2 regions of the Paenibacillus donghaensis genome follow, and region 1 is predicted to be linked to the other one. Evidence: riboswitches for the same ligand, from Rfam matches in the RefSeq annotation. Region 1 holds a riboswitch; the other holds the start of a gene.
What was found. A riboswitch is a leader RNA that binds a small molecule or an ion and turns the genes downstream of it on or off. The one in region 1 is predicted to bind cyclic di-GMP.
Positions count from the first base shown of each region.

Region 2: it holds a riboswitch for cyclic di-GMP, as region 1 does, so the genes downstream of both, B9T62_RS02590 (S-layer homology domain-containing protein) here and B9T62_RS33815 (anti-repressor SinI family protein) in region 1, are expected to answer to the same signal.

Region 1 is NZ_CP021780.1:7,468,036-7,471,454, reverse strand. It holds gene B9T62_RS33825 (TasA family protein) at 1-481, shown strand, start outside; gene B9T62_RS33820 (helix-turn-helix domain-containing protein) at 751-1,083, shown strand; gene B9T62_RS33815 (anti-repressor SinI family protein) at 1,278-1,433, opposite strand; cyclic di-GMP riboswitch class I at 1,461-1,545, opposite strand; gene B9T62_RS33810 (2-oxoglutarate dehydrogenase E1 component) at 1,857-3,419, shown strand, end outside.
Region 2 is NZ_CP021780.1:646,579-649,997, forward strand. It holds gene B9T62_RS02575 (DUF3037 domain-containing protein) at 1-147, shown strand, start outside; gene B9T62_RS02580 (CHRD domain-containing protein) at 878-1,279, opposite strand; cyclic di-GMP riboswitch class I at 2,044-2,137, shown strand; gene B9T62_RS02590 (S-layer homology domain-containing protein) at 2,189-3,419, shown strand, end outside.

The DNA of each region.
Region 1 (3,419 bases):
GGCCGGAACCCTCGACCTGAACACTGATCCTACCCAGTTTATTCCACTCAACAATCTGAAGCCCGGCGATATCGCCGTCCGCAGCTTCAAGCTTAAGAATGACGGCTCCCTGGATATCAAAGGGCTAAGCCTGAAATCGGAATATACGGTAACGAACCGCGAAGGTGCACCGGCCAATGCGGACGATCTAGGCAAACATTTCAAGATCCATATTCTCAAGAGCAGCTATACGAGCGGAGCAATTACTAACCAGATTGAGACTACCCTTACTTTCGCTGAACTGAAGGCCTTGAATACCTTGAATCTCACTACGCTGCCTGAATTCAGCAACGGCATTGCAGCCGGGTCCTCCAAGGATTTCAAAGTAGCCTTTGAGTTTGCCGACAACAACGCTGACCAGAATGAATTCCAGGGAGACGGCATCAGCCTGAGCTGGACCTTCAACGCCCTGCAGGGCTTGGGGGAAATTAGAACAAATTAATAACCCTCTTATAAAAAACGGCAGATCCAAGCCCTAGTCCGGGCCGGAGCTGCCGTTTTTTTAGCAATGATACGCGCATTACCTGAATTTCCACGCGCTTTGTCGGAATTGCCGATATTTGTTATACTAGACAAGTGGAAACGGCTTCGCCGTCCTTTTATAGGACGGGGCGTTTCAGCGAGAAATATAAGGATGATTTATAACGTAAAACATATAAATCCTTATATTTACAAAAAGTACGGAGGGGCGTTGTTATCGTGCCTGATCATATGGGAGGCCGCATCCACCATCTCCGTCTGGAGAAGGGGCTGTCGTTGTCCGAGCTTGCAGACAAGGCTAATGTAGCGAAATCGTATCTGAGCAATGTCGAAAGAAATATTCAATCCAATCCCTCCATTCAGTTCATTGAAAAGATCGCCGATGCGCTTCAGGTATCTGTACATGCTCTGCTATACGGCGAGGTGGCCGAAGACGGGGAGTCCCCGTTGGATGCCGAATGGTTCGGGCTGGTTCAGGAAGCGATGGCTTCAGGTATAAGCAAGCGGGAATTCAAGGAATTCCTCGACTATCAGAAATGGCGCCTGGAACACAAGGACAAGTAGAAACGGCTTCGCCGTCCTCTGCAAGAGGCGGCATCCGTTTCTGCGAGAAAGAGAAGGCTAATTTCATTGCGCGATGCATATAAATTCTTATCTTTTTAAAAATACTTCAGCCCTTGGTCGTAAACCGGAAGAGGCACAGCGACGAATCGCTGTGCCTCTTCTGGTATGCAACATCCCAGAGCTCTTCACCCGTCCTACACAATGACACGGCAAGCTTTCTCTGCAAAAAAGCGGCGGATCTCCTCTGCTTGTATGCCAGCCTTCTTGGCTACCAGCATGAGGTGAATCCATTCCGCATCCAGATCCATCGTCTTCAGAACTCCATCTTTCCCCTGGTTGGACTTATCCAAAAAATCTCCTCCTAGATTTCCGCGTCCCCAGGCAGTCCGGCTGTCTTAGTATTTCTACCTTAGACCCGCGACTTTGTGCCCCTGTCTTTCGGCAGGTTTACCCTTTACTGGACCCTTTGCATGAAAGGATCTGGCTAATGATTATAAAAAACCGTTATCCGCAAGTACATTATACAAGATCAATACGGAAAAGTGTGTCGTTTTCTGGAATTTTTTTCATTGATTCAAGCGGAAAATTCTATCATATTTTGGCATAGTTATAGAAATATAGAGAATGCAAGATGAACCATATCGTTTTGCGAACGGATTGGACGAAAGTATGAATTGATTACAGGGCCTGAAAGTAGCACAATAAGGTAAGGAATGAAACCGCAATCATTGCAGCTCCGAATATCGGAGTTCATCCGTTGGGAGGATCTATCCATGGCAGCTAATGAGCCCTATAACGAATCCGTTTGGACCAAGTATTATGGACCCAACCTGGGCTATATTCAGGAGAAATACGACCAGTTTCTTAACGACCCCGCCTCGGTAGAGGCCAATTACCGCGAACTGTTTATTCTATCAGGGCCACCGCCGCTTACGGCCGGTGCCGACCAGCCTCCTCAGCCTGTACCTACGGGCGATACAGCATGGCTGAAGAAGGCAGTCAAAGCCTCCAAGCTAATCACCAATATTCGAATATATGGCCATATGGCCGCTAATATCGACCCGCTGGAGCGGGATCACAATCCGATGGCCAAGTGGCTCGATCATGAGACCTACGAGCTGACCCGTGAGGACCTGATGGCCCTGCCTGCATCGCTGCTCTGGGAGAATGCACCCAAGAATGTGCGCAACGGCTGGGATGCCGTGCACCGCATGCGGCAGGTCTATACGCAGACGATTGCCTACGAGTTCGGGCATGTTCACGGGGAAGAGGAGCTGCGCTGGCTGAACAGCCAAGCCGAATCGGCCAGTTCCCCTGCTCCGCTGAACAACAATGAGCGCAAAGAGCTGCTGAAGCGCCTGATCGAGGTAGAACAATTCGAAACGTTCCTGCACAAGACCTTCGTGGGCCAGAAGCGATTCAGTCTGGAAGGCAACGACGCGCTTGTGCCGATGCTTGACGAAATCGTACGCGCCGCCGCCCATGACGGTGCAGAGCATATCCTGATGGGCATGGCCCACCGGGGACGTCTTAATGTGCTGGCCCATATTTTGGGCAAGCCTTATGATATTATTTTCTCGGAATTCCATCACTCTCCGAATAAGGAGCTGTTCCCTTCCGAAGGGTCGATGGGCATTAACTACGGCTGGTCCGGCGATGTGAAATACCATCTGGGTGCCGACCGTGCCGTACGTGAAGGCGAGACTGTCCGCACCCGGCTGACGCTTGCCAACAACCCAAGCCATCTGGAGTTCGTCAACCCTGTGGTCGAAGGCTTCACCCGTGCTGCCCAGGAGGACCGCAAGTCACCCGGATTGCCGAAGCTCGACACCAGCAAGGCTATGGCTGTGCTGATGCATGGGGATGCTGCTTTTCCAGGAGAAGGCATCGTAGCCGAGACGCTGAACATCGGCAAGCTGCATGGGTATCAGAATGGTGGAACGATCCATATCATCGTCAACAACCGCATAGGCTTTACTACAGAGAGCGAAGATTCCCGATCAACCCATTATGCAAGTGATCTGGCCAAAGGCTACGAAATTCCGATTGTCCATGTCAACGCTGACGACCCGGAGGCCTGCATCTCCGCCGTGCGGCTCGCCAGCGCTTACCGCAATCTGTTCAAGAAGGATTTCGTGATCGACCTGATCGGCTACCGCCGTCACGGCCACAATGAAATGGATGATCCGGAAACTACGCAGCCTGTCGTGTATGGCAAGGTGCGCAACCATCCTACCGTCTACAATGTGTACGCCGAGCGCCTGAAGCAGGAGAAGGTGGTTACAGAGGGCGAAGTGAAGCTTATGAATGCCGAAGCGGAGAAAGTCTTGCAGCAG
Region 2 (3,419 bases), 1.7 Mb from region 1:
GATGACATGGTTCACTTTTTTGAAAAGAAAGATAATAGGATTTCCCCTGTAGCAATTGAATCAGAAGCTTTTAATAAACTTTGCCTTAAAGTTGAAACTGAAGCAAAAGATATTACCTTATATGAATCAGAACTTATTGCTATGTAAAACTAAGAATTTTTGTAAGGCGTTGGTACAACCTCATTATAACGTATCTGTCGGACTTTCTCTGAGGAGAGAAGCCAGAAAATGCCTGTAGGATTTTGTCCTAAGCGTGGTCAAACGGATAAACCTCCGAAATAATAGTGATTGATTGGACGTAAAAAAGAGCAGGAATGTAAGGCTTCTGCTCAAATCTATTTGCTAACATTTTTGCTAACATGGCTGCATATACAAATTTCTGAACGCAGAGACTATAGAACACAAAAGGTGCCTTTAACCCGCATGGTTAAAGGCTTTATGCTCGAACTTCCCATAGCGTAGAAAAGGGTCTACGAAGACCATTTCAGGACTTAAAATCCTGCGGTAGGTAACTACAATACGGGTTCGACCCCCGTCCTCGACATCAGAACGTTTTAACCCGTTGCATCAACGTTAAATGAGCGTCAGGTATACGCTAATCCTGTGTACTTGCGCGAATACGGTTAGCTGACGCACAGAACTCGATCGCCTGCCGTTCATTACAAATGGAAGATTGTTTGGCCAGAATTACGAAGATTAGCGCTTACAATTCGTGGAAAAAGGTGTTGACACGGTTCGGCTCCATACCATTCCATTGCAAAAAGCATCGATCCAGTGGATCGATGCTTTTTGCATGTGGAGAGCGGTCGATTCTGCAACCAGCGTGAAGGTACTCTCTGCGTGAGGAGCACGTTTATTTCAATTATTCATGTATGATTTACGAAATAACTTGGCCGCGGATTTCTCCATTTGGATTTTGTATGGTGTGTACATTGACATAAGCATTGCCTCTTTCAAATTCACGGACTAGATCGCGGATCGTCTTCCCATTTAGAGGGCCGACTAAATCATTGCGAGTCAGAGTCCCACGAATAACTCCTCGTCTTACGGAAATTCCAAATTTCGACGGGCCGAATAGAAAGGCGACTACAGGACCGTTTTCACCTCTTCGCCCAAGATGAATATGGGCTTGTGTTACTCGGTTTATATTTCGGATGACAATTCTAAATACTAATTTATCACCAGCACGGTTAAGCTGAAAAAAAGCATTTCCTGTAGAGATTGTCCTTACAGGAGGGACTTCGTTTCTTCCTTTCAAGAAAGCCCTAAACGCTTTGATATTCCTCACCCCTTTTCGTTGATACGGTATTATATTCCGTGTGGAAGGAGGGGATTGTTCATCCGTCTAGGGTTGATGGATTTTTTGTGAATGAATAGGGGGATACTCGGGTGACATCAACGTAGGCAGCCCGTCTGATGTACTGCGAATTATGAGGTCCCCCTTTTTTTCCATATGTTGCTCGTCCGAGACTGTCATACCACACTGCGCGACAAGGAGACTTAGAATAACAAATGAAGGCTGCCACCAGTAACCCGCGCTTAACTTTCAGACTCTTGCGGACTCAGCAGCCCCTATTTGCTGTAAAAAGGCTGTTTTGCAGGATTAACGGACTCAGGAGCCCCTATTCAAGCGAAAATCCACTATTTAGGGCCTATTTTGCCGACATAGCGGCTATGCGGTCCGCTAGACTCCAAACCATGGCAGCAATGAGGAAATAGGAGCTATAGGGTCCGTTAGGACGTGGGTTATCTGAAGTTCGGGTGGGGGAGGGTTTGGGTTAAGGTAGCGTGATCCCACAACCTTCTCGAGTAACCTTCTATATCCTCGCAGGGTCCTAAGTAGTAACCGATTACTAAACTAAAGGCTGAGGACTGTCTTATCCGCACGATATGCGGTAAGATAGTCCCTTTTTACTCATTTTAATCCCATAAAAAGGTATAAATAGAACATCTTAATTTTACAGGAATAAATTCCGATAATGAAAGAGTCCTGTACATCAAAACTCGCACCTACAAAATCAAAAAGGGACATAAAAACCGAGTTTGGAACAAAGGCAAATCCGTACGAAAGTCGGAGACGCAAAGCCACGGGTCTACTTCATCCAAGGGAGGATGTTAAGACAGCCGGGCCACTCAAGGCACTTGGTTATTTGGCGTGCCTACAAATAGCGCTGGGGGAGAGAAGTGAATGAGGTTTAGAAGGGATATGAAGTTGTCGCGGTCGGTTGTGGCCGCAGTGGTGGCGGTGTGTATGCTTGCGGGGCTGTTCATCAGTAGTCTTAGCATGAAGGAGGTTTCGGCAGCCGGGACAGATCCGGGCAGAACGGACTATAGCATATCCGGAGACCGGATTGTATGGCTGGAAGCAGGTGCGAACGGTGTGAAACAGGTGTACGCGCTGAATCAGAGCAGTGGTGCAGGTACTGTGCTTACGACGAGTTCATCCGCCAAGGATGCGCCTTATATGAGCGGAAACGTTGCAGTGTGGGCGGATAAGGGAACGGAGCAGGAATCCTCCTTGAACTGGGACATCTATAGTTCCGATCTGGAGACAGGCACCCGCAGGAAGCTTAATCAGCAGTCCGGACAATATGGCAATCCAACTACGGATGGAGTTGGCGTGGTCTGGTATGAGCGCAAGCATTACGGCAGCATGATCTATCATGATCTGGCAACGGGCGTTGAAGCTGATCTCGGCGAAGGTCGATTCCCGGTGCTGGCCGGTGGAAATGTGGTGTATAAGAATGCCCGTGACGGAGGCCTCGGTCTGCTGAATTTGAGCAGCGGAGTTACGCGTGCGATTGTTAGCCTGGGCGGAGCTAGCTATGTGGACTGGTTTGTTTTTAACGGGAGCTATGTGCTGTTCAAGCAAAAAAACGGCGCCTCCGAGAGCAAATATGTGCTTATGAATATCAAGGATCTGACTGCTCAGCCTGTGGATCTCACTGAGATGAAGCCTGGAGGAACAGAGTATGCCTTCATGTCCATAGGTGAGGGGCAAGCGGTGTTTCAAGAGGAAGTGGACGGTGCTGTCACGCTGCAGCAAGTAAACCTCTCTACATATGCAGTAAAACCGCTGCCAGGATTAGAGCCGGGAGCAAAGCTGATCGGAATAAGCGGGGATAAGCTGCTCTATAGCAACAAGGATGACTACATAGAATCGATTGACTTGAAAGAAGGATCAACCAATCCAAGTCCGGAAACGACTCCATCCCCAGGCACAAACCCAGATCCTGGAACAAACCCAGATCCTGGCACAAGCCCAAATCCAGGTACAAGCCCAAATCCGGGAACAAACCCAAATCCAGGTACAGCCCCGAACACGGGTTTAATCCCGGAAGTGAAGATCCCTGTGGTAACCGGAGCCAAGGATAGTCAGGTAATCGGAAGTGCTGGAGGTACCTTGTCCGTACTGAATG